3 regions of the Parageobacillus sp. KH3-4 genome follow, and region 1 is predicted to be linked to each of the others. Evidence: a T-box and tRNA genes for the amino acid it is inferred to sense, from the RefSeq annotation. Region 1 holds a T-box; the other regions hold tRNA genes.

What was found. The T-box of region 1 lies ahead of serS (serine--tRNA ligase). A T-box ahead of a tRNA ligase gene usually reads a tRNA of that ligase, here a tRNA-Ser.
Region 2: it encodes a tRNA-Ser, which carries the amino acid that the T-box ahead of serS (serine--tRNA ligase) is inferred to sense. The anticodon was not compared.
Region 3: it encodes a tRNA-Ser, which carries the amino acid that the T-box ahead of serS (serine--tRNA ligase) is inferred to sense. The anticodon was not compared.

What each region holds. Positions count from the first base shown of each region.
Region 1 covers NZ_AP025627.1:19,652-27,304, forward strand. Annotated here, with positions in the region: gene pdxS (pyridoxal 5'-phosphate synthase lyase subunit PdxS) at 1-819, shown strand, start outside; gene pdxT (pyridoxal 5'-phosphate synthase glutaminase subunit PdxT) at 834-1,412, shown strand; T-box leader at 1,484-1,700, shown strand; gene serS (serine--tRNA ligase) at 1,752-3,026, shown strand; tRNA gene MWM02_RS00095 (tRNA-Ser) at 3,117-3,209, shown strand; gene MWM02_RS00100 (deoxynucleoside kinase) at 3,308-3,988, opposite strand; gene MWM02_RS00105 (deoxynucleoside kinase) at 3,975-4,622, opposite strand; gene MWM02_RS00110 (glycoside hydrolase family 18 protein) at 4,723-6,009, opposite strand; gene tadA (tRNA adenosine(34) deaminase TadA) at 6,095-6,577, shown strand; RNA gene ffs (signal recognition particle sRNA large type) at 6,631-6,895, shown strand; gene dnaX (DNA polymerase III subunit gamma/tau) at 7,018-7,653, shown strand, end outside.
Region 2 covers NZ_AP025627.1:3,237,419-3,245,071, forward strand. Annotated here, with positions in the region: gene trmL (tRNA (uridine(34)/cytosine(34)/5-carboxymethylaminomethyluridine(34)-2'-O)-methyltransferase TrmL) at 1-100, opposite strand, end outside; gene MWM02_RS16325 (amidase domain-containing protein) at 126-992, opposite strand; gene queG (tRNA epoxyqueuosine(34) reductase QueG) at 1,025-2,194, opposite strand; gene MWM02_RS16335 (B3/B4 domain-containing protein) at 2,266-2,928, shown strand; tRNA gene MWM02_RS16340 (tRNA-Gly) at 2,997-3,070, opposite strand; tRNA gene MWM02_RS16345 (tRNA-Glu) at 3,414-3,485, opposite strand; tRNA gene MWM02_RS16350 (tRNA-Ser) at 3,495-3,587, opposite strand; tRNA gene MWM02_RS16355 (tRNA-Asn) at 3,591-3,665, opposite strand; tRNA gene MWM02_RS16360 (tRNA-Ile) at 3,826-3,902, opposite strand; tRNA gene MWM02_RS16365 (tRNA-Gly) at 3,908-3,978, opposite strand; tRNA gene MWM02_RS16370 (tRNA-His) at 3,987-4,059, opposite strand; tRNA gene MWM02_RS16375 (tRNA-Thr) at 4,069-4,144, opposite strand; tRNA gene MWM02_RS16380 (tRNA-Phe) at 4,266-4,338, opposite strand; tRNA gene MWM02_RS16385 (tRNA-Asp) at 4,529-4,604, opposite strand; tRNA gene MWM02_RS16390 (tRNA-Met) at 4,609-4,685, opposite strand; tRNA gene MWM02_RS16395 (tRNA-Ser) at 4,726-4,818, opposite strand; tRNA gene MWM02_RS16400 (tRNA-Ile) at 4,835-4,911, opposite strand; tRNA gene MWM02_RS16405 (tRNA-Met) at 4,921-4,994, opposite strand; tRNA gene MWM02_RS16410 (tRNA-Ala) at 5,011-5,086, opposite strand; tRNA gene MWM02_RS16415 (tRNA-Pro) at 5,101-5,174, opposite strand; tRNA gene MWM02_RS16420 (tRNA-Arg) at 5,181-5,254, opposite strand; tRNA gene MWM02_RS16425 (tRNA-Leu) at 5,258-5,343, opposite strand; tRNA gene MWM02_RS16430 (tRNA-Gly) at 5,350-5,424, opposite strand; tRNA gene MWM02_RS16435 (tRNA-Leu) at 5,440-5,521, opposite strand; tRNA gene MWM02_RS16440 (tRNA-Lys) at 5,532-5,604, opposite strand; tRNA gene MWM02_RS16445 (tRNA-Thr) at 5,761-5,833, opposite strand; tRNA gene MWM02_RS16450 (tRNA-Val) at 5,939-6,011, opposite strand; rRNA gene rrf (5S ribosomal RNA) at 6,022-6,138, opposite strand; rRNA gene MWM02_RS16460 (23S ribosomal RNA) at 6,267-7,653, opposite strand, start outside.
Region 3 covers NZ_AP025627.1:3,571,391-3,579,043, reverse strand. Annotated here, with positions in the region: gene MWM02_RS18195 (Tex family protein) at 1-710, shown strand, start outside; gene cmpA (cortex morphogenetic protein CmpA) at 705-818, opposite strand; gene MWM02_RS18185 (SprT family protein) at 909-1,397, shown strand; tRNA gene MWM02_RS18180 (tRNA-Asn) at 1,872-1,943, shown strand; tRNA gene MWM02_RS18175 (tRNA-Ser) at 1,948-2,040, shown strand; tRNA gene MWM02_RS18170 (tRNA-Glu) at 2,063-2,134, shown strand; tRNA gene MWM02_RS18165 (tRNA-Asp) at 2,183-2,258, shown strand; tRNA gene MWM02_RS18160 (tRNA-Gln) at 2,283-2,357, shown strand; tRNA gene MWM02_RS18155 (tRNA-Lys) at 2,359-2,431, shown strand; tRNA gene MWM02_RS18150 (tRNA-Leu) at 2,437-2,518, shown strand; tRNA gene MWM02_RS18145 (tRNA-Leu) at 2,532-2,614, shown strand; tRNA gene MWM02_RS18140 (tRNA-Arg) at 2,640-2,716, shown strand; tRNA gene MWM02_RS18135 (tRNA-Pro) at 2,719-2,792, shown strand; tRNA gene MWM02_RS18130 (tRNA-Gly) at 2,815-2,888, shown strand; rRNA gene MWM02_RS18125 (16S ribosomal RNA) at 3,123-4,679, shown strand; rRNA gene MWM02_RS18120 (23S ribosomal RNA) at 4,877-7,653, shown strand, end outside.

The DNA of each region.
Region 1 (7,653 bases):
ATGGACGTGGTGAATGCGGAACAAGCGAAAATCGCGGAGGCAGCCGGTGCGGTAGCGGTGATGGCATTGGAACGTGTCCCTGCTGATATTCGCGCCGCCGGCGGTGTCGCGCGCATGGCAGATCCGACGGTCATTGAGGAAGTGATGAAGGCCGTATCGATTCCTGTCATGGCAAAGGCGCGTATCGGTCATTACGTAGAGGCGCGCGTCCTTGAGGCGTTAGGTGTTGATTATATTGACGAAAGCGAAGTGTTAACACCAGCGGACGAAGAATTCCATATTGACAAACGTCAGTTTACCGTTCCGTTTGTTTGCGGTTGTCGCGACTTAGGAGAAGCAGCACGCCGCATTGCTGAAGGGGCGTCGATGCTTCGCACAAAAGGGGAGCCGGGTACAGGAAATATTGTTGAGGCAGTGCGCCATATGCGCAAAGTCAATGCGCAAATTCGCAAAGTCGTCAGCATGAGTGAAGATGAGCTTGTGACAGAAGCGAAAAATTTAGGCGCTCCAGTCGAGGTATTGCGTGAAATTAAGCGATTGGGCCGTCTCCCTGTCGTCAACTTTGCCGCAGGCGGTATCGCGACTCCGGCTGATGCGGCATTGATGATGCATTTAGGCGCAGACGGGGTGTTTGTCGGTTCGGGCATTTTTAAATCGGAAAATCCGGAAAAATATGCGCGGGCGATCGTTGAAGCGACAGCCCATTATGAAGACTACGAGTTAATTGCCCATTTATCCAAAGGATTAGGCGGCGCAATGCGCGGTATTGATGTCGCGTCATTATTGCCAGAACAACGTATGCAAGAGCGTGGTTGGTAAAAGGAGTAGACGTAATGATGAAAATCGGAGTGCTTGGCTTGCAAGGCGCCGTACAGGAACATGTCCGTTCCATTGAAGCGTGCGGTGCTGAGGCAGTGGTTGTAAAAAAAATCGAGCAGTTGGAGGAAATTGACGGACTTATTCTTCCTGGTGGCGAAAGCACGACGATGCGCCGCTTAATGGATAAATACGGATTTATCGAGCCGTTGAAACAATTTGCAGCGGCGGGAAAACCGATGTTCGGCACGTGCGCTGGCCTCATTTTGTTAGCAAAGCGAATTGTCGGCTATGACGAGCCGCATTTAGGATTGATGGATATTACGGTGCAACGCAATTCTTTTGGCCGTCAGCGGGAAAGTTTTGAGGCGGAGCTTTCCATCGCAGGAGTTGCTGATAACTTTGTTGGGGTGTTTATCCGTGCTCCCCATATTGTCGAAGTGGGAGAAGATGTGGAAATTTTGGCGAAATATGAAGGGCGTATTGTCGCGGCAAGACAAGGGCAATTTTTAGGATGCTCATTCCACCCTGAATTAACGGACGATCATCGCATGACGCAATATTTTCTCAATATGGTGAAAGAAGCGAAAGTATAAAAAGGGTTGCTTTTCAAAAAAACTTATAGTACATTATTGGTGCAAGTAGACATAGGCGAAAATAACATAGCGCTAAAGCGATGAAAGGAACTAGTAGCAAGACCGTTTCTCTCCAGAGAGTCGGTGGGTGGTGCAAACCGGCGGGAAACGCTTGTGAATCCGTCCTGGAGTAAAGTGCTGAACGCGCAAGCTAGTAAGCATTTTCGGCTTTTCGCCGTTATCGGTTCAAGCGGAAGACAGCCTCGTCTTCAATTAGGGTGGCAACGCGGGATTACTCTCGTCCCTTTTTCGGGACGGGAGTTTTTATTTTATAATTATATAAAGAAGGAGGTATCGCTAATGCTTGATGTGAAATATTTACGCAATCATTTTCAAGAAGTAAGAGAAAGGCTTCTAAAGCGCAGCGGGGATTTAGCAAATATTGACCGTTTTGAAGAGCTCGACAAAAAACGCCGCGAATTAATCGCAAAAGCAGAAGAACTAAAAAATAAACGAAATGAAGTATCCCAACAAATCGCCGTGTTAAAACGAGAAAAAAAAGATGCCGATCATCTCATTGCCGAGATGCGGGAAGTCGGGGATCGCATTAAAGCAATGGATGACGAAATCCGCCGAGTGGAAGAAGAATTAAATGCGCTGTTATTGTCCATTCCAAACGTTCCTCATGAATCGGTACCTGTCGGTAAGTCGGAAGAAGATAACGTCGAAGTTCGCAAATGGGGGGAACCGCGTTCGTTTTCGTTTGAGCCGAAACCGCACTGGGATATCGCTGATCAGCTCGGCATCCTTGATTTTGAACGGGCTGCGAAAGTAACGGGAAGCCGCTTTGTCTTTTATAAAGGACTCGGTGCCCGCCTAGAGCGCGCGTTAATTAACTTTATGCTCGATGTTCATGTCGAAGAGTTCGGTTATCAAGAAATATTGCCTCCGTATCTTGTCAATCGGTCGAGCATGACAGGGACAGGGCAATTGCCAAAGTTTGAAGAAGACGCGTTTCGTATCGAAACAGAAGATTACTTTTTAATTCCGACGGCAGAAGTGCCTGTGACTAATTTACATCGCGATGAAATTTTATCGGCGGAAGATTTACCGATTTATTATGTTGCTTACAGCGCGTGTTTCCGTGCCGAAGCCGGTGCTGCCGGACGTGATACAAGAGGGCTTATTCGTCAGCATCAATTTAATAAAGTAGAACTTGTGAAATTTGTAAAACCGGAAGATTCGTATGACGAATTAGAAAAATTGACACATCAAGCGGAGAGAATTTTGCAGCTCCTTGGGCTTCCTTATCGGGTTGTATGTTTATGCACTGGTGATTTAGGGTTTTCGGCGGCAAAAACGTATGATATTGAAGTATGGCTGCCAAGTTATGGAACATATCGTGAGATTTCTTCTTGCAGCAATTTTGAAGCGTTCCAAGCACGGCGTGCTAACATTCGTTTCCGCCGTGAACCAAAATCGAAGCCGGAATATGTGCATACGCTCAACGGATCAGGATTAGCCATTGGCCGCACGGTAGCTGCCATTTTAGAAAATTACCAGCAAGAAGACGGCACCGTTGTCATTCCGGAAGTATTGCGCCCGTACATGGGAAATAAAGAGGTTATTCGATAAATAAAAGCTGGGCGGGCAAACCCGCCCAGCTTCACCATAAAAAGTGTTGACTTTTAGTTTTCTTGATGTTATATTCAATGATGTCGGTATGGAGGAGTACCCAAGTCTGGCTGAAGGGGTCGGTCTTGAAAACCGAGAGGCGCCGCAAGGCGCGCGGGGGTTCGAATCCCTCCTCCTCCGCCATAAAGCTTGAAATACCAACGCGCATAAGTGGAGATTGTTATCCGAAACGATTCGTTACATTTTGTAACGAATTTTTATTTTTCCAAACAAATAACCGCCTAATAACGGCGGTTATTTGTTATGCGATGATATTCATGAATAATTGTTGCCGCTTTTTTAATAATCGGCTCGATGGACTGTTCCTCTCCGATAATGTCATATTCGTTAATGTTTACGCGAAGAACCGGGCAAGCGTTAAATTCATTAATCCATTTTTTATAACGTTCATACATTTCCTTCCAATATGATATCGGTGTTTTCTGTTCCATTGGACGCCCGCGCTCGCGAATGCGCTTCATCACTTCCTCAAAACTTCCTTCCAAATAAATAAGCAAATCAGGATGCGGGAAATACGGTGTCATCACCATCGCTTGAAATAAGCTCGTATATGTTTCGTAGTCCACAGCTGTCATTGTTCCATTTTCAAAGTGCATTTTTGCAAAAATATGCGCATCTTCGTAAATAGATCGATCTTGAACAAAACCGCCGCCATATTCAAACATTCGCTTTTGTTCTTTAAAGCGTTCGGCAAGAAAATAAATTTGCAAATGGAAGCTCCACCGTTCAAAATTATCATAAAACTTGTCTAAATATGGATTTGTATCTACTTTTTCCAATGAAGTACGAAAATTTAGCGCTTTTGCTAATGCTTTTGTCATGGTTGATTTACCGACACCGACTGTTCCGGCAATCGTAATGACAGCGTTCGCTGGAATATCGTATTTTTCACGTAAGTTCATTGCTACTAACCCCCTTTATGACAGTTTCTACTTGCTCAAATATGTGGTATAAATCTTCTTTCCGTTGAACGAAATCCAGCAAGTCCCCGTTGAATCGGAGAACTGGAATCTGCGGATTTGCTTGTTCGAATAGGGCAAATGTCTCTTCATAATCGGCGGAAAGTTGCTGTAGGTAAAGCGGATCGATTTTTTTTTCAAAGTTGCGACCGCGCTGACGAATGCGGGTTAATAATGTTTCAAGACTGGCATGTAAGTAAATAATCATATTTGGTTGAGGTAAACCTTCTGTTAAAACATCATAAATTTTTATATATTTTTTATAATGGTGGCTTTTTAATGTTCTTTTGGCAAAAATTAAATTTTTCATTATATGATAATCGGCGACAATCGGTTTTTGTTGTTGAAGAAAATCACGGTCAATTTCTTCTAATTGCTTATAACGGTGGCAAAGGAAAAACATTTCCGTTTGGAAGCTCCATTCTTCGATATTTTCATAAAATTTCCCGAGAAATGGATTCTCGTCGACGATTTCTTTCACTAAATGATAGTGAAAGCGTTCAGAAATCGCTTTTGCCAATGAAGTTTTCCCAACTCCAATCGGTCCTTCTACCGCGATAAATGGAACTGTTCCCATTTATATTCCTCCTTCTTTGTAAACAGACAAACTTTATTTTAACATAGAAAAAGAAAATCGCACTTGGAAAAGCAACCAAGTGCGATGAAAAGAAGTCTTATTATCTTTTTACAACAGTAAAGTTATCTGTTAATAGCAACCAATTTTGTGGGAAATCTAATCCTAGTTTCCAATAGCTAATTCCACGTAGGCCGAGTTCTTTTACTAAGTTGAATTTTGCTTGAATTGAGCGGGCGTCTTCAAACCAAACTTCGTGTTCTTTTCCGTTTTCATCCCGATAACGGAAATGAGGAGCTTGCGCGTTTGTGTCATATTCAATGGCGACATTGTATTGGGAAGCAAGGCGGATCGCTTGCTGCGGGCTAATCGCCCGCGCATATGGCCCGCCCGGCACGTATGGAAGCGTCCAATCGTATCCGTATAAGTTTTGTCCCATCATAATTTTAGAAGCAGGCATTTCGGAAATGGCATATTCGAGCACGCGCCGAACAGGGCCGATTGGGGAAACCGCCATTGGCGGTCCGCCGCTATATCCCCATTCGTATGTCATAATGACGACAAAATCAACAATTTGGCCGTGGGCGCGGTAATCGTGTGCTTCGTACCAGCGCCCCTTTTGTGTCGCGCTCGTTTTTGGTGCTAAGGCGGTGGACATCAGCCACCCTTCGCGTTCAAACCGACGCTTTGCTTTTCGCAAAAACGCGTTATACGCTTCGCGGTCTTCAGGACGTAAATATTCCATATCAAAGTGAATATCGCGAAATCCGTACTTTTTCGCTGTTGTTGTAATGTTGTCCAATAAGCGGTTTTGCAATTGTTCGTTGTTTAAAATGAGCGCTCCTAGCTCATCGCTAAACTGTTCGTTTTCGATATTGGTAACGACCATAATTAAAGTAACGCGGTTGGCGCGGGCGATAGATGGAAAATTATTTAACGGCGGTTCTCTGAGTGTTGCGTTTCGCTGAATTTGAAACTGAAACGGAGCTAAGTATGTTAAATACGGGGCAGCTTGACGGGCTCTTGCCTCCAGCGCTGGGCTGACAGTCGTTCCGCGCGGCTCAATGTATCCGTTAAACTCGGCTCTCCGTTTTGTCCTTGGCGGAATATATAAACGTTGTCCAACTTGCAGCGGACTATTGAGAGAAATGCGGTTAATTTCCGCAAGCTGCTGCATAGGAATGGAAAATCTGCGAGAAATGGACCATAAACTATCACCGCGCTGAACCCAATAAAAACGGCCAACAATCGGAATAACAATCGCTTGACCGACAACAAGATCATTTGGATTTGGAAGCTCGTTTGCCCGAGTAATTTCTTCCGGAGTCGTATTATACGCTTGAGCAATTCCGCTTAACGTCTGCCCGCTTTGTACGACGTGAATTTGCATACTTTACCTCCTAGTTGCGTCTTCGTTCTTCTTATTCTATGATGAAAAAAGAGCAGAAATGACTGTTTTTACAAGGAGTTCAGCGATGGTAAACGATGAATATTATATGCGTCTAGCCATAGAAGAAGCGAAAAAAGCGGAACAAATAGGAGAAGTACCGATTGGCGCGATCATTGTCCAAGGTGGCAATGTTATTGCTCGTGCCCATAATTTGCGAGAGACGGAACAACGCGCTATCGCCCATGCAGAAATTTTAGCGATTGACGAAGCGTGCAAAAAAGTAGGTTCATGGCGCTTGGAAGACGCGACGTTGTACGTCACGCTGGAACCTTGCGCGATGTGCGCAGGGGCCATTGTGCTTGCCCGCATCAAAAGAGTCGTATTTGCCGCAAGTGATCCAAAAGGCGGCTGTGCAGGCACATTGATGAATTTGCTGCAAGAAGGAAGATTTAATCATCAAGCGGAAGTGACAAGTGGGATATTGCAAGAAGAATGCGGACAAATGTTAAGCAACTTTTTTCGAAAACTTCGTGAGAAAAAGAAAAATATTGGACAAAATTCCAGCTAAATGACAAGGTATGGTCATTGCATTTTTTTCCGAAAACCGCTATACTTATATTGCCGTGCTAAGCGGGGAGGTAGCGGTGCCCTGTACTCGCAATCCGCTCTAGCGAGGCTGAATCCCTTCTCGAGGTTAGTCTGCCGTGAGGTCTGTCTCAAGTAAGTGGTGTTGACGTTTGGGTCCCGCGCAATGGGATTCCGTGAACCCTGTCAGGTCCGGAAGGAAGCAGCAGTAAGCGGATGCTCCCATGTGCCGCGGGGGTGCCTGGACTGAGCTAACTGCTTGAGCAACGCTTGGGGCAGCTAATCGACAGAAGGTGCACGGCCTGCATGAAGGCAATAGACAACTCACTCCTTGCGAGTGAGTTTTTTTATTCTATTTCTATTTTGAAAAAAGGCGAAGACATTATATAATAAATGAGATGAGGGAAAGAGGGGGGCCATTTCGTGACATACCAAGCTTTATATCGTGTTTTTCGGCCGCAGCGGTTTGCAGACGTTGTCGGTCAAGAACACGTGACGAAAACATTGCAAAGTGCCCTGCTTCAAAATAAAATATCTCACGCTTATTTGTTTTCAGGTCCGCGCGGCACAGGAAAGACGAGTGCTGCAAAAATTTTAGCAAAAGCGGTAAATTGTGAGCGTGCGCCGACGGCAGAACCGTGCAACGAATGTCCCGCGTGCATTGGGATTACAAATGGCACTATTCCGGACGTATTGGAAATTGATGCGGCTTCGAACAACCGGGTGGATGAAATTCGCGATATTCGCGATAAAGTGAAATTTGCGCCAACATCCGTTCGCTATAAGGTATATATTATTGATGAAGTGCATATGCTTTCAATTGGCGCTTTTAACGCGTTGTTAAAGACGTTGGAGGAACCCCCAAAGCACGTTATTTTTATATTGGCAACAACAGAGCCTCATAAAATCCCGCTTACGATTATTTCCCGCTGTCAGCGTTTTGATTTTCGGCGAATCCCATTGCATTCCATTGTTGCGAGACTGCGGCACGTGATGGAACGGCAAGGGATGAAAGCTTCCGATGAGGCTTTGTCTGCGATTGCGCGAGCAGCCGACGGC
Region 2 (7,653 bases), 600 kb from region 1:
GAATCAAATGAAGCGCTGTATCTGTCGCTGCGCAAGTACGTGCAATGTTCCCCGTATTTGCTGGAATTTCCGGTTGATATAATACTACATGTAGTGGCATATCGATTCACCTCAAAACAACATTGTTACTTTCGATCAATAATATGAAAAAACTTATAGCGAATATTAGGCGTGTACGCTGTAGAATCTTCATACGACCAATAGCGCATGCGGCTATTCGTTGTATGAGCGTTCACTAACGGCATTCCGTTCGCATCCTTCGCCACGACAATCGTTGAGTGGTCAAAGCGGCCGTCTCCTTGAAAATCATAACAAATAATATCTCCAGCCATCAACTGTTCTGGTGATGACACTTCAATCGTTTGCAAGCCGACGCGTGTTCCGCTTAAGTACCAACGGAAAGAATGGGCCACTGCCCAACTATAGCTCCAATTGTTATTTTTGCACCACCAGCCTTTTGCGCGATTCGGATATCCAGTCATCGGTGCTCCACCTGCGTACACACATTGGGAAACAAAATTCGTGCAATTCACTTCAAACCGCGGAAACGCTGGATTGTAGCTGTTCCACCACGTTTCGGCATAACGCACCGCCCTTGCCCGATCATATTCATAGGAAATCCTTTCATCCACTAACATCTCTCGTTCTAAACGAAGGTGAGCCGTCCCCGGTTCTACGGCGGTCACTTTTTCATCCTTCACCAGTTCTCCACGTTCAAAATGCGCTCTTCTTTCCTCTACCTGTTCCTCTACGTACATCTCAGCGCCATGCTTTACTAAAAACTGATAATGCGCCAAATAAATGATCTTTCCCTCTTTTTCCATTACGCGTTTACTTATAATTTGGCTGTTAATCGCGCAGCGAACAATTTCTGCACCTCGTCTCTCGAATAACCGGCGTTTCCTTTCCACCGCTTCTTCTACATTGCGTCCGTCTTTAGACACGAAAAGTTGCGCTCTTTTTTCTAATAAACGTTGCAGCTGTTTTTTCACAATCGCTCACCACTTTCTTTTTTGCTACTACTTTACGTGGCAGGCGAGCGATTTTTTCCCTTTTCTTCATTCGAACGCAATAACTGCAATCCCTTTTGTATTTCGGAAAGGACTTCCCGATCTTTTTCCGTCCTGCTTGCTTCCTCCAAATCGGGAACTACGCGCGTATCGCCTATTTTTCCGAGCGCCCACGCTGCCGTTCCGCGAATGACAGGACGGCTATCTTCCTTTAATAGCTTTAGCAAATGGGGAACTGCAGTTTTGTCTTTATAATGCGCTAACGCTAAAATCGCATTTCGTTGAATCGGTTTTTTCCCGCGCCATGCCCCGGCGAGCGAACCAAACTTTTCTTTAAACTCTCGATTGCTTATATGCAAAAGCGGAATTAATTTTGGCTTCACCACTTCAGGGTCTGGCTCCATTTCTGGATGAAGATGAAAGTCCTTTCCTTTATTTTCAGGACAAACCATTTGGCACGTATCACACCCATATAACCGGTTTCCAATTTTATCGCGAAATTCATCGGCTAAAAAACCTTTTGTTTGTGTTAAAAATGAGATGCATCGCTGGGCATTCAACTGTCCCCCTTGCACAAGCGCTCCCGTCGGACAAGCATCGATGCACTTCGTACACGTTCCGCAACGGCTCTCAATAGGTTCATCGGGAGGAAACGGAATGTTGGTGATCATTTCTCCTAAATAAACATAAGAACCAAACTCTGGAGTAATAATAGAACAATTTTTTCCACTCCAGCCGATACCAGCACGTTCAGCAACAGCGCGGTCTGCCAATTCCCCCGTATCCACCATTGATTTTACTTTAGCATGGGGAACCCTCTCTAAAATAAATGCTTCTAACTTTCCAAGACGTTCTCGTAAAACGTCATGATAATCCTTGCCCCATGACGCTCTGCAAAAGATCCCTCTTCTTTCCATTTTTGTGCCACGCGGAGCATTTTTCATTTTAGACGGATATGCCAAGGCAATCGCAATAATGGATTTTGCCTCTGGCAAAAGCAGCGAAGGATTCGTTCTTTTCTCAACATCCTGTTCTTCAAATCCTGATTGATATCCTAACTCTTGCTGGCGCCGAAGCCGTTCCTTTAACTCGACAAATGGATCAGCGCTAGCAAATCCAATTTTATCAATACCGATCGTTTTGCTATATTCAATAATTTCTTTTTTCAACGCTGCCGCATCCATCGTTTTCCCTCCTTTCGCCAAAGTTCTGAATTTATGTTACAATAAAGGAAAATTTGTGAGGTGAAAAAGCTATGGACATTGCTGTTTCCAAAGCGATAAAACTGACCATTCCTGAATTTAAAATAGGTGTGATACTTTATCATCATATCGTCGTCGATGATTCTCCGCAAATGTTAAAAGGGAAACTCCAATTATTTCAAGAATCTATTTATTTTGATTTACAGGAAACCGCTGTTGCCGACATTCCCGAACTAGCAGAATGGCGCAGAATCTTTAAAGCAATCGGCACAGATCCGAGCAGATATCGTCCTTCATCGGAAAGCTTATACCGGCGTATTCAAAAGAAAAGTTTTATCCCGACTATCCACTCGGCAGCTGACGTGAACAATTTCTTTTCCCTATATTATAAAATTCCGATTGGCATTTATGACTTGGATAAATTGGAAGGGCCGGTTGCCGTTGAGATTGGAACGGATCAAGATGAGTATATCGCCATCAATGGACGCGCTGTCAACTTTTCCCGCAAACTCGTATCAAAGGACATTCATGGGCCGTTTGGCAGCCCAATTGTTGATTCGCAGCGGACAGCTGTCACAAAAGACACGAAAAACGCCATGCAAATTGTATATTTATTACCATCCATGACACAAGACCAATGCAAAAAACTGCTGCAGTCGATGCAAAACATGTTCTTGCAAATTCACGGGGGAAACGCTACGTTTCAAATTGTATAAAAAATAAAAACGCAATGCCTCGTTCTTTTTAGAAACGAAACACTGCGTTGTACCCAAATATTGATTGATGGAGCGGGTGATGGGAATCGAACCCACGACATCAGCTTGGAAGGCTGAGGTTTTACCGCTAAACTACACCCGCACATTATTTTTTAAACTGTACACATCCGAAGCTATCCTGTCATTTCCTCTACCAGCTGCTAAAAGAAGTCAAAGCGTCGAGGCAACTTGCAGCAGATTCATCACGTTTTGCACAACCGCTGTTTCACTACTAAACTGCATCCGGCTTATGGGATTTTTGCTTCCACTACAAAACCAAGTTTACCTACAAAGTCAATTAATTTAACATCATTGATTATAGCAAAGGATCTATTATATTGCAACTATAATACGAAAAAATTCGACAAATTTCGCTTTTCATATTGGAACACACCATACTAATCAATAAATAAAAGAATAAAAGCACCAGTTTCCCGGTGCTTCTATGACCCGTACGGGATTCGAACCCGTGTTACCGCCGTGAAAGGGCGGTGTCTTAACCACTTGACCAACGGGCCACATTTCGATGGCGGAGAAGGCGGGATTTGAACCCGCGCGCCGCAAAACTGCGACCTAACGGTTTAGCAAACCGTCCCCTTCAGCCACTTGGGTACTTCTCCGTATGGCTCCGCAAGTAGGATTCGAACCTACGACCTACCGGTTAACAGCCGGTTGCTCTACCGCTGAGCTATTGCGGAATAAACTAAAACTTATATCAACCTGTCTCTTCTCCGACTAGCACCACCAAAGTAATGAACGTATTGAAGTGACTCAAAGAGAAGGAACAGGATCAAATATGCAAGGATGAAGGAAAACCTTCTAGCTATAGTTTAACTCACAATCAAATAATATGCAATATGGTGGGCCTAAGTGGACTTGAACCACCGACCTCACGCTTATCAGGCGTGCGCTCTAACCAGCTGAGCTATAGGCCCAAGAAAGCGGGTGATGGGAATCGAACCCACGACATCAGCTTGGAAGGCTGAGGTTTTACCACTAAACTACACCCGCATGCCAAGGGCGACTAGTGGGAATCGAACCCACGCATGCCAGAGCCACAATCTGGTGCGTTAACCACTTCGCCATAGTCGCCACAATCTGTGGTGCCGGCTGCAGGACTTGAACCCGCAACCTACTGATTACAAGTCAGTTGCTCTACCAATTGAGCTAAGCCGGCATAAACGATTGGGTTATACTCAAAATCGTCAAATTTTTTATGTGTTATCCCTTTCAATACTGTAATAAGAATGAATGACAAAAAATCGTAATTTCAAACTGATCGCAAAAGAATCTAAAGGTGGCTCGGGACGGAATCGAACCGCCGACACAAGGATTTTCAGTCCTTTGCTCTACCGACTGAGCTACCGAGCCGTATGCATTTTCAAACTTTTATACGTTGGCTCTTCCACTATTAGCAAATTCAAAAGCGGCAAATGCATCAAAACAACTCGCAATCAATACTTTTATCCATTTCAAGAATATCGGATGCATCGGAACAGCTCACAACGGATTCGTGGAAGCTTAGGTTCATTGCTGCCAAGCCATTTTTAATCACTTACTGTGGCGGTCCCGACGGGGATCGAACCCGCGATCTCCTGCGTGACAGGCAGGCATGTGAACCACTACACTACGGGACCAATATGGTTGCGGGGGCAGGATTTGAACCTGCGACCTTCGGGTTATGAGCCCGACGAGCTACCGGACTGCTCCACCCCGCGGCGATAGCAACAAATATATCCATATATCACATATCACATGTGGCGGAGGAGGAGGGATTCGAACCCCCGCGCGCCTTGCGGCGCCTCTCGGTTTTCAAGACCGACCCCTTCAGCCAGACTTGGGTACTCCTCCATCACAATAAAGAATATGGTGGACCTTGTAGGACTCGAACCTACGACCGGACGGTTATGAGCCGTCTGCTCTAACCAGCTGAGCTAAAGGTCCATCACACAATGGCGGCGGGGGGGATCGAACCCCCGACCTCACGGGTATGAACCGTACGCTCTAGCCAGCTGAGCTACGCCGCCATAAACTAAATTGCAATGGTGGAGCCTATCGGGATCGAACCGATGACCTCCTGCGTGCAAAGCAGGCGCTCTCCCAGCTGAGCTAAGGCCCCCTCTTTTCTCTAAATCGGGAAGACAGGATTCGAACCTGCGACCCCATGGTCCCAAACCATGTGCTCTACCAAGCTGAGCTACTTCCCGTAATGACGCGCTCGAGAGGATTCGAACCCCTAACCTTCTGATCCGTAGTCAGATGCTCTATCCAATTGAGCTACGAGCGCACATGCCGAGGGCCGGACTCGAACCGGCACGGTAGTTACCTACCCCAGGATTTTAAGTCCTGTGCGTCTGCCAATTCCGCCACCCCGGCGGTTACTGGAGCGGAAGACGGGACTCGAACCCGCGACCCCCACCTTGGCAAGGTGGTGTTCTACCACTGAACTACTTCCGCAGCTTCAATATGAAGTGCGGGTGGAGGGACTTGAACCCCCACGCCGTAAGGCGCCAGATCCTAAGTCTGGTGCGTCTGCCAATTCCGCCACACCCGCAACTGAAGAGTGAGCCATGGAGGATTCGAACCTCCGACCCTCTGATTAAAAGTCAGATGCTCTACCTACTGAGCTAATGGCTCATATGGCAAACAAAAACAATCGTCATTCTCCGTTGTCTCTTCCTCTTTATGCATATTCAACGATGCTAAACGTTTCAGGACAACTCGCAGCAGATCATGGAAGTGTAGGCTTATTGTTTTCTATTGTGTTAATGGTAAACATTAACATTATTACAATGCCGGCTGCAGGACTTGAACCCGCAACCTACTGATTACAAGTCAGTTGCTCTACCAATTGAGCTAAGCCGGCATAAACATCAATTGTTTCTATAATTATTTCCGTGTTCCTTATTCAACAGGATTCCTCGGAAATAGAAAATATACCGAGAAACTCATGCTCTGCACATTATTATGATGGAGGATGACGGGATCGAACCGCCGACCCCTTGCTTGTAAGGCAAGTGCTCTCCCAGCTGAGCTAATCCTCCATTATAAACCGCCTAGCGACGACCTACTCTCGCAGGGGCGCTGGCCCCAACTACCATCGGCGCTGGAGAGCTTAACTTCCGTGTTCGGAATGGGAACGGGTGTTTCCTCTCCGCTATTGTCACTAGGCAAGTAATGGACAAGAATTATTATATATGAGCGGCTAGTTTTGTCAAGATGGGGATTTCATTCCCTCAAAACTAGATAACCGTTCGTTTGGAAGAAACCGTTTCGCTGGGCGGCTTCCGTTTTTCCGCTTGGTTAAGTCCTCGATCGATTAGTATCCGTCAGCTCCACGTGTCGCCACGCTTCCACCTCGGACCTATCGACCTCGTCATCTTCGAGGGATCTTACTCGCTTTTCGCGATGGGAAATCTCATCTTGAGGGGGGCTTCACGCTTAGATGCTTTCAGCGCTTATCCCTTCCGCACATAGCTACCCAGCGGTGCCCCTGGCGGGACAACTGGTACACCAGCGGTGCGTCCATCCCGGTCCTCTCGTACTAAGGACAGCTCCTCTCAAATTTCCTGCGCCCGCGACGGATAGGGACCGAACTGTCTCACGACGTTCTGAACCCAGCTCGCGTACCGCTTTAATGGGCGAACAGCCCAACCCTTGGGACCGACTACAGCCCCAGGATGCGATGAGCCGACATCGAGGTGCCAAACCTCCCCGTCGATGTGGACTCTTGGGGGAGATCAGCCTGTTATCCCCGGGGTAGCTTTTATCCGTTGAGCGATGGCCCTTCCATACGGAACCACCGGATCACTAAGCCCGACTTTCGTCCCTGCTCGACCTGTCCGTCTCGCAGTCAAGCTCCCTTCTGCCTTTGCACTCTCCGAATGATTTCCAACCATTCTGAGGGAACCTTTGGGCGCCTCCGTTACCTTTTGGGAGGCGACCGCCCCAGTCAAACTGCCCACCTGACACTGTCTCCCACCCCGATAAGGGGTGCGGGTTAGAATTTCAATACCGCCAGGGTGGTATCCCACCGTCGCCTCCACCGAAGCTGGCGCTCCGGCTTCCCAGGCTCCCACCTATCCTGTACAAGCGATACCAAAATTCCATATCAGGCTGCAGTAAAGCTCCACGGGGTCTTTCCGTCCTGTCGCGGGTAACCTGCATCTTCACAGGTAGTATGATTTCACCGGGTCTCTCGTTGAGACAGTGCCCAAGTCGTTACACCTTTCGTGCGGGTCGGAACTTACCCGACAAGGAATTTCGCTACCTTAGGACCGTTATAGTTACGGCCGCCGTTTACTGGGGCTTCGGTTCGCACCTTCAGCCTTGCGGCTTAAGCGCTCCCCTTAACCTTCCAGCACCGGGCAGGTATCAGCCCCTATACTTCGCCTTTCGGCTTCGCAGAGACCTGTGTTTTTGATAAACAGTCGCTTGGGCCTTTTCACTGCGGCTCCCTCGGGCTTGAGACCCAAGAGAGCACCCCTTCTCCCGAAGTTACGGGGTCATTTTGCCGAGTTCCTTAACGAGAGTTCTCCCGCGCACCTTAGGATTCTCTCCTCGCCTACCTGTGTCGGTTTGCGGTACGGGCACCTCCCACCTCGCTAGAGGCTTTTCTTGGCAGTGTAGGATCGGGGACTTCGGGACCAAAGGTCCCTTCGCCATCACGGCTCCGCCTTGTTGCCA
Region 3 (7,653 bases), 270 kb from region 1:
ACACCGCCTCTGTTTCTTTATTGCAATACGTATCAGGCCTTACGAAAACAGTATCGGAAAATATTGTGAAACGCCGCGAGGAACAAGGAAAATTTAAAAACCGTGAGGAATTAAAAGAGATACCGCGTCTTGGCGCTAAAACATATGAACAATGCATCGGCTTTTTGCGCATTGTTGACGGAGACGAACCGCTCGACCGTACGCCGATTCATCCAGAGCGGTACGAAGAAGTGAAAAAACTGCTGCACCAACTTGGCTTTACAACCGAACATATTGGAAGCGAAGAACTTCGCCAAGCATTGCAATCTCTTTCCATTTCCGACACGGCTGCCGAACTTGGCATCGGAGAATTGACATTGCAAGACATTATTGACGCTTTAGTCCGTCCGGAACGCGATCCCCGCGACGAGCTGCCGAAGCCATTGCTGCGAAAAGACATTTTAAAAATGGAAGATTTAAAAGAGGGAATGGAATTAGAAGGTACGGTGCGCAATGTCGTCGATTTCGGGGCGTTCGTGGATATTGGAGTGAAGCAAGACGGACTTGTCCACATTTCAAAATTAAGTAAGCAATATGTACGACATCCGCTTGATGTTGTATCTGTAGGTGATGTCGTAAAAGTATGGGTTGACAACGTCGATATCGATAAAGGAAGGATTTCCTTATCCATGATTCCACCGGAAGAATCAGAAAAAACACTGCCTTCATGAGCAGTGTTTTTTCTGATAAAAAAACCAGCATTGATTTAGCAATTTGATTTGGTAGCGATTTTTTTCATAATAGGCCCGTCTCATTTGATTTTTTAACCATGTTGGCATGGCGGTTGACCTCCCGCAACAAAAAGGTTCATATATAATGTATGTATCGCTAGTCTGTCCTGTTCTAAAAAAAAGTAAGGAGCAACGAAAATGAAACAAAGTGATTTGCAACGTCTTGTCGAAAAAGTATCTTTGCAATTTTTTCAAAAACCTTTTAAACATACAGCGACATTCAATCCGCGCCTGCGAACGACAGGAGGACGTTACATATTACAAACTCACAACATCGAACTGAACAAAAAGTATTATGAAGTGTTTGGGGAAGAAGAACTTATTGCTATCATTAAACATGAATTGTGTCATTATCACCTTCATTTAGAAGGAAAAGGATACCGCCATCGCGACCAAGACTTTCGCGATTTATTGCGACAAGTTCAGGCTCCCCGCTATTGTCGTCCCCTTCCACAACAAGCGCGCCAAAGAACAAAAAAGGTGTACGTGTATGTTTGTTCCGATTGCGGTATAAAATATAGACGGAAAAAGCGGATAAATACAGACAAATATGTTTGCGGGCGATGCCATGGAAAACTAATGTTGGATAACGAGAGGGATAGGGGAAACGAGCAGGCTTTGCCATAGCTTCATTTTCATACATTGCCGTGAAAGAAGCTTTTTGCAGGTGAACGTAAAAATTGGTCGAATCCTATTGTTGTGTAAAATCCATCCCTCAGTCCAGCAAACTTGGATCTTCGGAAAATAAAACCGCTTTTTTTCAGTTTTTTACACAAATTCAGGGACTTAATCCGAAAATTTTTGTTCAAAAAGTGTTGACAGCTATTCTTTATATATGCTAAATTATAAAAGCCGTCGCTAAAAGGCGATGAATGATAAATGAAAAACAAAAGCCATTGACAACTATCTATTCGCTCAATATAATAATGAATGTCGGTTGTGCAAGTCTATTATTTTAATTTAAATAATAGAAAGTTGCAATAAAAAGCAATTTCTAGTGATATGCATCGTTTCTCTAAACGTGCGATAAGTTGCCCTGATGCTGGCGCTTTTGGAATCGCTAGCCGGGAAAGGGATGGATTGATAAGTAGTTTGATTTATTCCGCAATAGCTCAGCGGTAGAGCAACCGGCTGTTAACCGGTAGGTCGTAGGTTCGAATCCTACTTGCGGAGCCTTGGAGAAGTACCCAAGTGGCTGAAGGGGACGGTTTGCTAAACCGTTAGGTCGTGTCTTTACGGCGCGCGGGTTCAAATCCCGCCTTCTCCGCCACTTTTCGATATATTTTATCCGTGGCCCGTTGGTCAAGTGGTTAAGACACCGCCCTTTCACGGCGGTAACACGGGTTCGAATCCCGTACGGGTCACTGTGAATGGGTGTTGGGAATATAAAGCACCAACCCCATTTTATTGATGGTCCCGTAGTGTAGTGGTTAACACGCCTGCCTGTCACGCAGGAGATCGCGGGTTCGAGTCCCGTCGGGACCGCCATTTGGGTATGTCATTCATATACATTGGGCTATAGCCAAGCGGTAAGGCAACGGACTTTGACTCCGTGATGCGCTGGTTCGAATCCAGCTAGCCCAGCCATGAGCCATTAGCTCAGTAGGTAGAGCATCTGACTTTTAATCAGAGGGTCGGAGGTTCGAATCCTCCATGGCTCATTTTTGCGGGTGTGGCGGAATTGGCAGACGCACCAGACTTAGGATCTGGCGCCTTACGGCGTGGGGGTTCAAGTCCCTCCACCCGCACTTTAATGGATACGCGGTCGTGGCGGAATGGCAGACGCGCTAGGTTGAGGGCCTAGTGGGGGCAACCCCGTGGAGGTTCAAGTCCTCTCGACCGCATAAAAATTATATATTTGATATATTTGCGCTCGTAGCTCAACTGGATAGAGCGTCTGACTACGGATCAGAAGGTTAGGGGTTCGAGTCCTCTCGAGCGCGCCATTCGGGAAGTAGCTCAGCTTGGTAGAGCACATGGTTTGGGACCATGGGGTCGCAGGTTCGAATCCTGTCTTCCCGATTTATTTCACTAGCATAAACATGCGGGTGTAGTTTAGTGGTAAAACCTCAGCCTTCCAAGCTGATGTCGTGGGTTCGATTCCCATCACCCGCTCCATATCATTTTTATGATGTTCCTTGAAAACTGAACAAAACGAAGCGTCCACATAGAAAAGCGAAGGCGACTGATTAGCCCCGACAGGCACTGGAGGGCTCGCGAGGAGGCGGTTGCCGCCACAGCGAGACCGAAGCGTCCCGAGGGGCTAGGAGCCGGAGCTAGACAATAAGAAAAGCGGAGGCGCCTGGCACCTTGGTGTCGGCGCTGAAGCTGAAGTTAAGCCAATCCACTTTCTTTTTGGAGAGTTTGATCCTGGCTCAGGACGAACGCTGGCGGCGTGCCTAATACATGCAAGTCGAGCGGACCGGGCGGAAGCTTGCTTCTGCTTGGTTAGCGGCGGACGGGTGAGTAACACGTGGGTAACCTGCCCGTAAGACCGGGATAACTCCGGGAAACCGGAGCTAATACCGGATAACACCGAAGACCGCATGGTCTTCGGTTGAAAGGCGGCTTCGGCTGCCACTTACGGATGGGCCCGCGGCGCATTAGCTAGTTGGTGAGGTAACGGCTCACCAAGGCGACGATGCGTAGCCGGCCTGAGAGGGTGACCGGCCACACTGGGACTGAGACACGGCCCAGACTCCTACGGGAGGCAGCAGTAGGGAATCTTCCGCAATGGACGAAAGTCTGACGGAGCGACGCCGCGTGAGCGAAGAAGGTCTTCGGATCGTAAAGCTCTGTTGTTAGGGAAGAAGAAGTGCCGTTCGAACAGGGCGGCACGGTGACGGTACCTAACGAGAAAGCCCCGGCTAACTACGTGCCAGCAGCCGCGGTAATACGTAGGGGGCGAGCGTTGTCCGGAATTATTGGGCGTAAAGCGCGCGCAGGCGGTCCCTTAAGTCTGATGTGAAAGCCCACGGCTTAACCGTGGAGGGTCATTGGAAACTGGGGGACTTGAGTGCAGAAGAGGAGAGCGGAATTCCACGTGTAGCGGTGAAATGCGTAGAGATGTGGAGGAACACCAGTGGCGAAGGCGGCTCTCTGGTCTGTAACTGACGCTGAGGCGCGAAAGCGTGGGGAGCAAACAGGATTAGATACCCTGGTAGTCCACGCCGTAAACGATGAGTGCTAAGTGTTAGAGGGGTTACCCCTTTAGTGCTGTAGCTAACGCGTTAAGCACTCCGCCTGGGGAGTACGGCCGCAAGGCTGAAACTCAAAGGAATTGACGGGGGCCCGCACAAGCGGTGGAGCATGTGGTTTAATTCGAAGCAACGCGAAGAACCTTACCAGGTCTTGACATCCCCTGACAACCCTGGAGACAGGGCGTTCCTCCCTTCGGGAGGACAGGGTGACAGGTGGTGCATGGTTGTCGTCAGCTCGTGTCGTGAGATGTTGGGTTAAGTCCCGCAACGAGCGCAACCCTCGCCCCTAGTTGCCAGCATTCAGTTGGGCACTCTAGGGGGACTGCCGGTGACAAACCGGAGGAAGGTGGGGATGACGTCAAATCATCATGCCCCTTATGACCTGGGCTACACACGTGCTACAATGGGCGGTACAAAGGGCTGCGAACCCGCGAGGGGGAGCGAATCCCAAAAAGCCGCTCTCAGTTCGGATTGCAGGCTGCAACTCGCCTGCATGAAGCCGGAATCGCTAGTAATCGCGGATCAGCATGCCGCGGTGAATACGTTCCCGGGCCTTGTACACACCGCCCGTCACACCACGAGAGCTTGCAACACCCGAAGTCGGTGAGGTAACCCGCAAGGGAGCCAGCCGCCGAAGGTGGGGCAAGTGATTGGGGTGAAGTCGTAACAAGGTAGCCGTACCGGAAGGTGCGGCTGGATCACCTCCTTTCTAAGGACATCATCGTGAAAATAAAGTGGACGCGGAGTTTTGTTCAGTTTTGAAGGAACATTGGTTGTTCCTTCAAATGCTTTGCGCCTGCGTCTATGAACGGATGCAGGAGAAATCAATTGGTTCCTTGAAAACTAGATAACCGAAAGGAAGAAGCCGGGAAGCGAAGGCGGCGAAGATAAAGCCGGGTTTCGCATGGTTAAGTTAGAAAGGGCGCACGGTGGATGCCTTGGCACTAGGAGCCGATGAAGGACGGGGCAAACGCCGAAACGCTTCGGGGAGCTGTAAGCAAGCGTTGATCCGGAGATGTCCGAATGGGGGAACCCACTGCCCGTAATGGGGCAGTATCCATACCTGAATCCATAGGGTATGGAGGGCACACCCGGGGAACTGAAACATCTCAGTACCCGGAGGAGAAGAAAGCAACCGCGATTCCCTGAGTAGCGGCGAGCGAAACGGGAACAGCCCAAACCAAGAGGCTTGCCTCTTGGGGTTGTAGGACCACTCAGATGGGAGTGACAAAGGAACGGGGTAGACGAAGCGGTCTGGAAAGGCCCGCCAGAGAAGGTGACAGCCCTGTAGTCGAAACTTCGTTCCCTCCCGAGTGGCTCCTGAGTACGACGGGACACGGGGAATCCCGTCGGAAGCAGGGAGGACCATCTCCCAAGGCTAAATACTCCCTAGTGACCGATAGTGAACCAGTACCGTGAGGGAAAGGTGAAAAGCACCCCGGAAGGGGAGTGAAAGAGAACCTGAAACCGTGTGCCTACAAGTAGTCAGAGCCCGTTGATGGGTGATGGCGTGCCTTTTGTAGAATGAACCGGCGAGTTACGATGACGTGCGAGGTTAAGTCGAAAAGACGGAGCCGCAGCGAAAGCGAGTCTGAATAGGGCGCATAGTACGTCGTCGTAGACCCGAAACCAGGTGATCTACCCATGCCCAGGGTGAAGGTAGGGTAACACCTACTGGAGGCCCGAACCCACGCACGTTGAAAAGTGCGGGGATGAGGTGTGGGTAGGGGTGAAATGCCAATCGAACCTGGAGATAGCTGGTTCTCCCCGAAATAGCTTTAGGGCTAGCCTCAAGGGAAGAGTCTTGGAGGTAGAGCACTGATTGAGCTAGGGGCCCTCATCGGGTTACCGAACTCAGTCAAACTCCGAATGCCAACGACTTATCCTTGGGAGTCAGACTACGAGTGATAAGATCCGTAGTCGAGAGGGAAACAGCCCAGACCACCAGCTAAGGTCCCTAAGTGTACGTTAAGTGGAAAAGGATGTGGAGTTGCCCAGACAACCAGGATGTTGGCTTAGAAGCAGCCATCATTTAAAGAGTGCGTAATAGCTCACTGGTCGAGTGACTCTGCGCCGAAAATGTACCGGGGCTAAACGTACCACCGAAGCTGTGGGATGACCGATGGTCATCGGTAGGGGAGCGTTCTAAGTGCGCCGAAGCGAGACCGGAAGGACTCGTGGAGCGCTTAGAAGTGAGAATGCCGGTGTGAGTAGCGAAAACAGAGGTGAGAATCCTCTGCACCGAAAGCCTAAGGGTTCCTGAGGAAGGTTCGTCCGCTCAGGGTTAGTCGGGACCTAAGCCGAGGCCGAAAGGCGTAGGTGATGGGCAACAGGTCGAGATTCCTGTACCACCTCCTCACCGTTTGAGCGATGGGGGGACGCAGGAAGGTAGGGCGAGCAGGCTGCTGGAATAGCCTGTCCAAGCGGTTAGGCCGCCAGATAGGCAAATCCGTCTGGCAACAAGGCGGAGCCGTGATGGCGAAGGGACCTTTGGTCCCGAAGTCCCCGATCCTACACTGCCAAGAAAAGCCTCTAGCGAGGTGGGAGGTGCCCGTACCGCAAACCGACACAGGTAGGCGAGGAGAGAATCCTAAGGTGCGCGGGAGAACTCTCGTTAAGGAACTCGGCAAAATGACCCCGTAACTTCGGGAGAAGGGGTGCTCTCTTGGGTCTCAAGCCCGAGGGAGCCGCAGTGAAAAGGCCCAAGCGACTGTTTATCAAAAACACAGGTCTCTGCGAAGCCGAAAGGCGAAGTATAGGGGCTGACACCTGCCCGGTGCTGGAAGGTTAAGGGGAGCGCTTAAGCCGCAAGGCTGAAGGTGCGAACCGAAGCCCCAGTAAACGGCGGCCGTAACTATAACGGTCCTAAGGTAGCGAAATTCCTTGTCGGGTAAGTTCCGACCCGCACGAAAGGTGTAACGACTTGGGCACTGTCTCAACGAGAGACCCGGTGAAATCATACTACCTGTGAAGATGCAGGTTACCCGCGACAGGACGGAAAGACCCCGTGGAGCTTTACTGCAGCCTGATATGGAATTTTGGTATCGCTTGTACAGGATAGGTGGGAGCCTGGGAAGCCGGAGCGCCAGCTTCGGTGGAGGCGGCGGTGGGATACCACCCTGGCGGTATTGAAATTCTAACCCGCACCCCTTATCGGGGTGGGAGACAGTGTCAGGTGGGCAGTTTGACTGGGGCGGTCGCCTCCCAAAAGGTAACGGAGGCGCCCAAAGGTTCCCTCAGAATGGTTGGAAATCATTCGGAGAGTGCAAAGGCAGAAGGGAGCTTGACTGCGAGACGGACAGGTCGAGCAGGGACGAAAGTCGGGCTTAGTGATCCGGTGGTTCCGTATGGAAGGGCCATCGCTCAACGGATAAAAGCTACCCCGGGGATAACAGGCTGATCTCCCCCAAGAGTCCACATCGACGGGGAGGTTTGGCACCTCGATGTCGGCTCATCGCATCCTGGGGCTGTAGTCGGTCCCAAGGGTTGGGCTGTTCGCCCATTAAAGCGGTACGCGAGCTGGGTTCAGAACGTCGTGAGACAGTTCGGTCCCTATCCGTCGCGGGCGCAGGAAATTTGAGAGGAGCTGTCCTTAGTACGAGAGGACCGGGATGGACGCACCGCTGGTGTACCAGTTGTCCCGCCAGGGGCACCGCTGGGTAGCTATGTGCGGAAGGGATAAG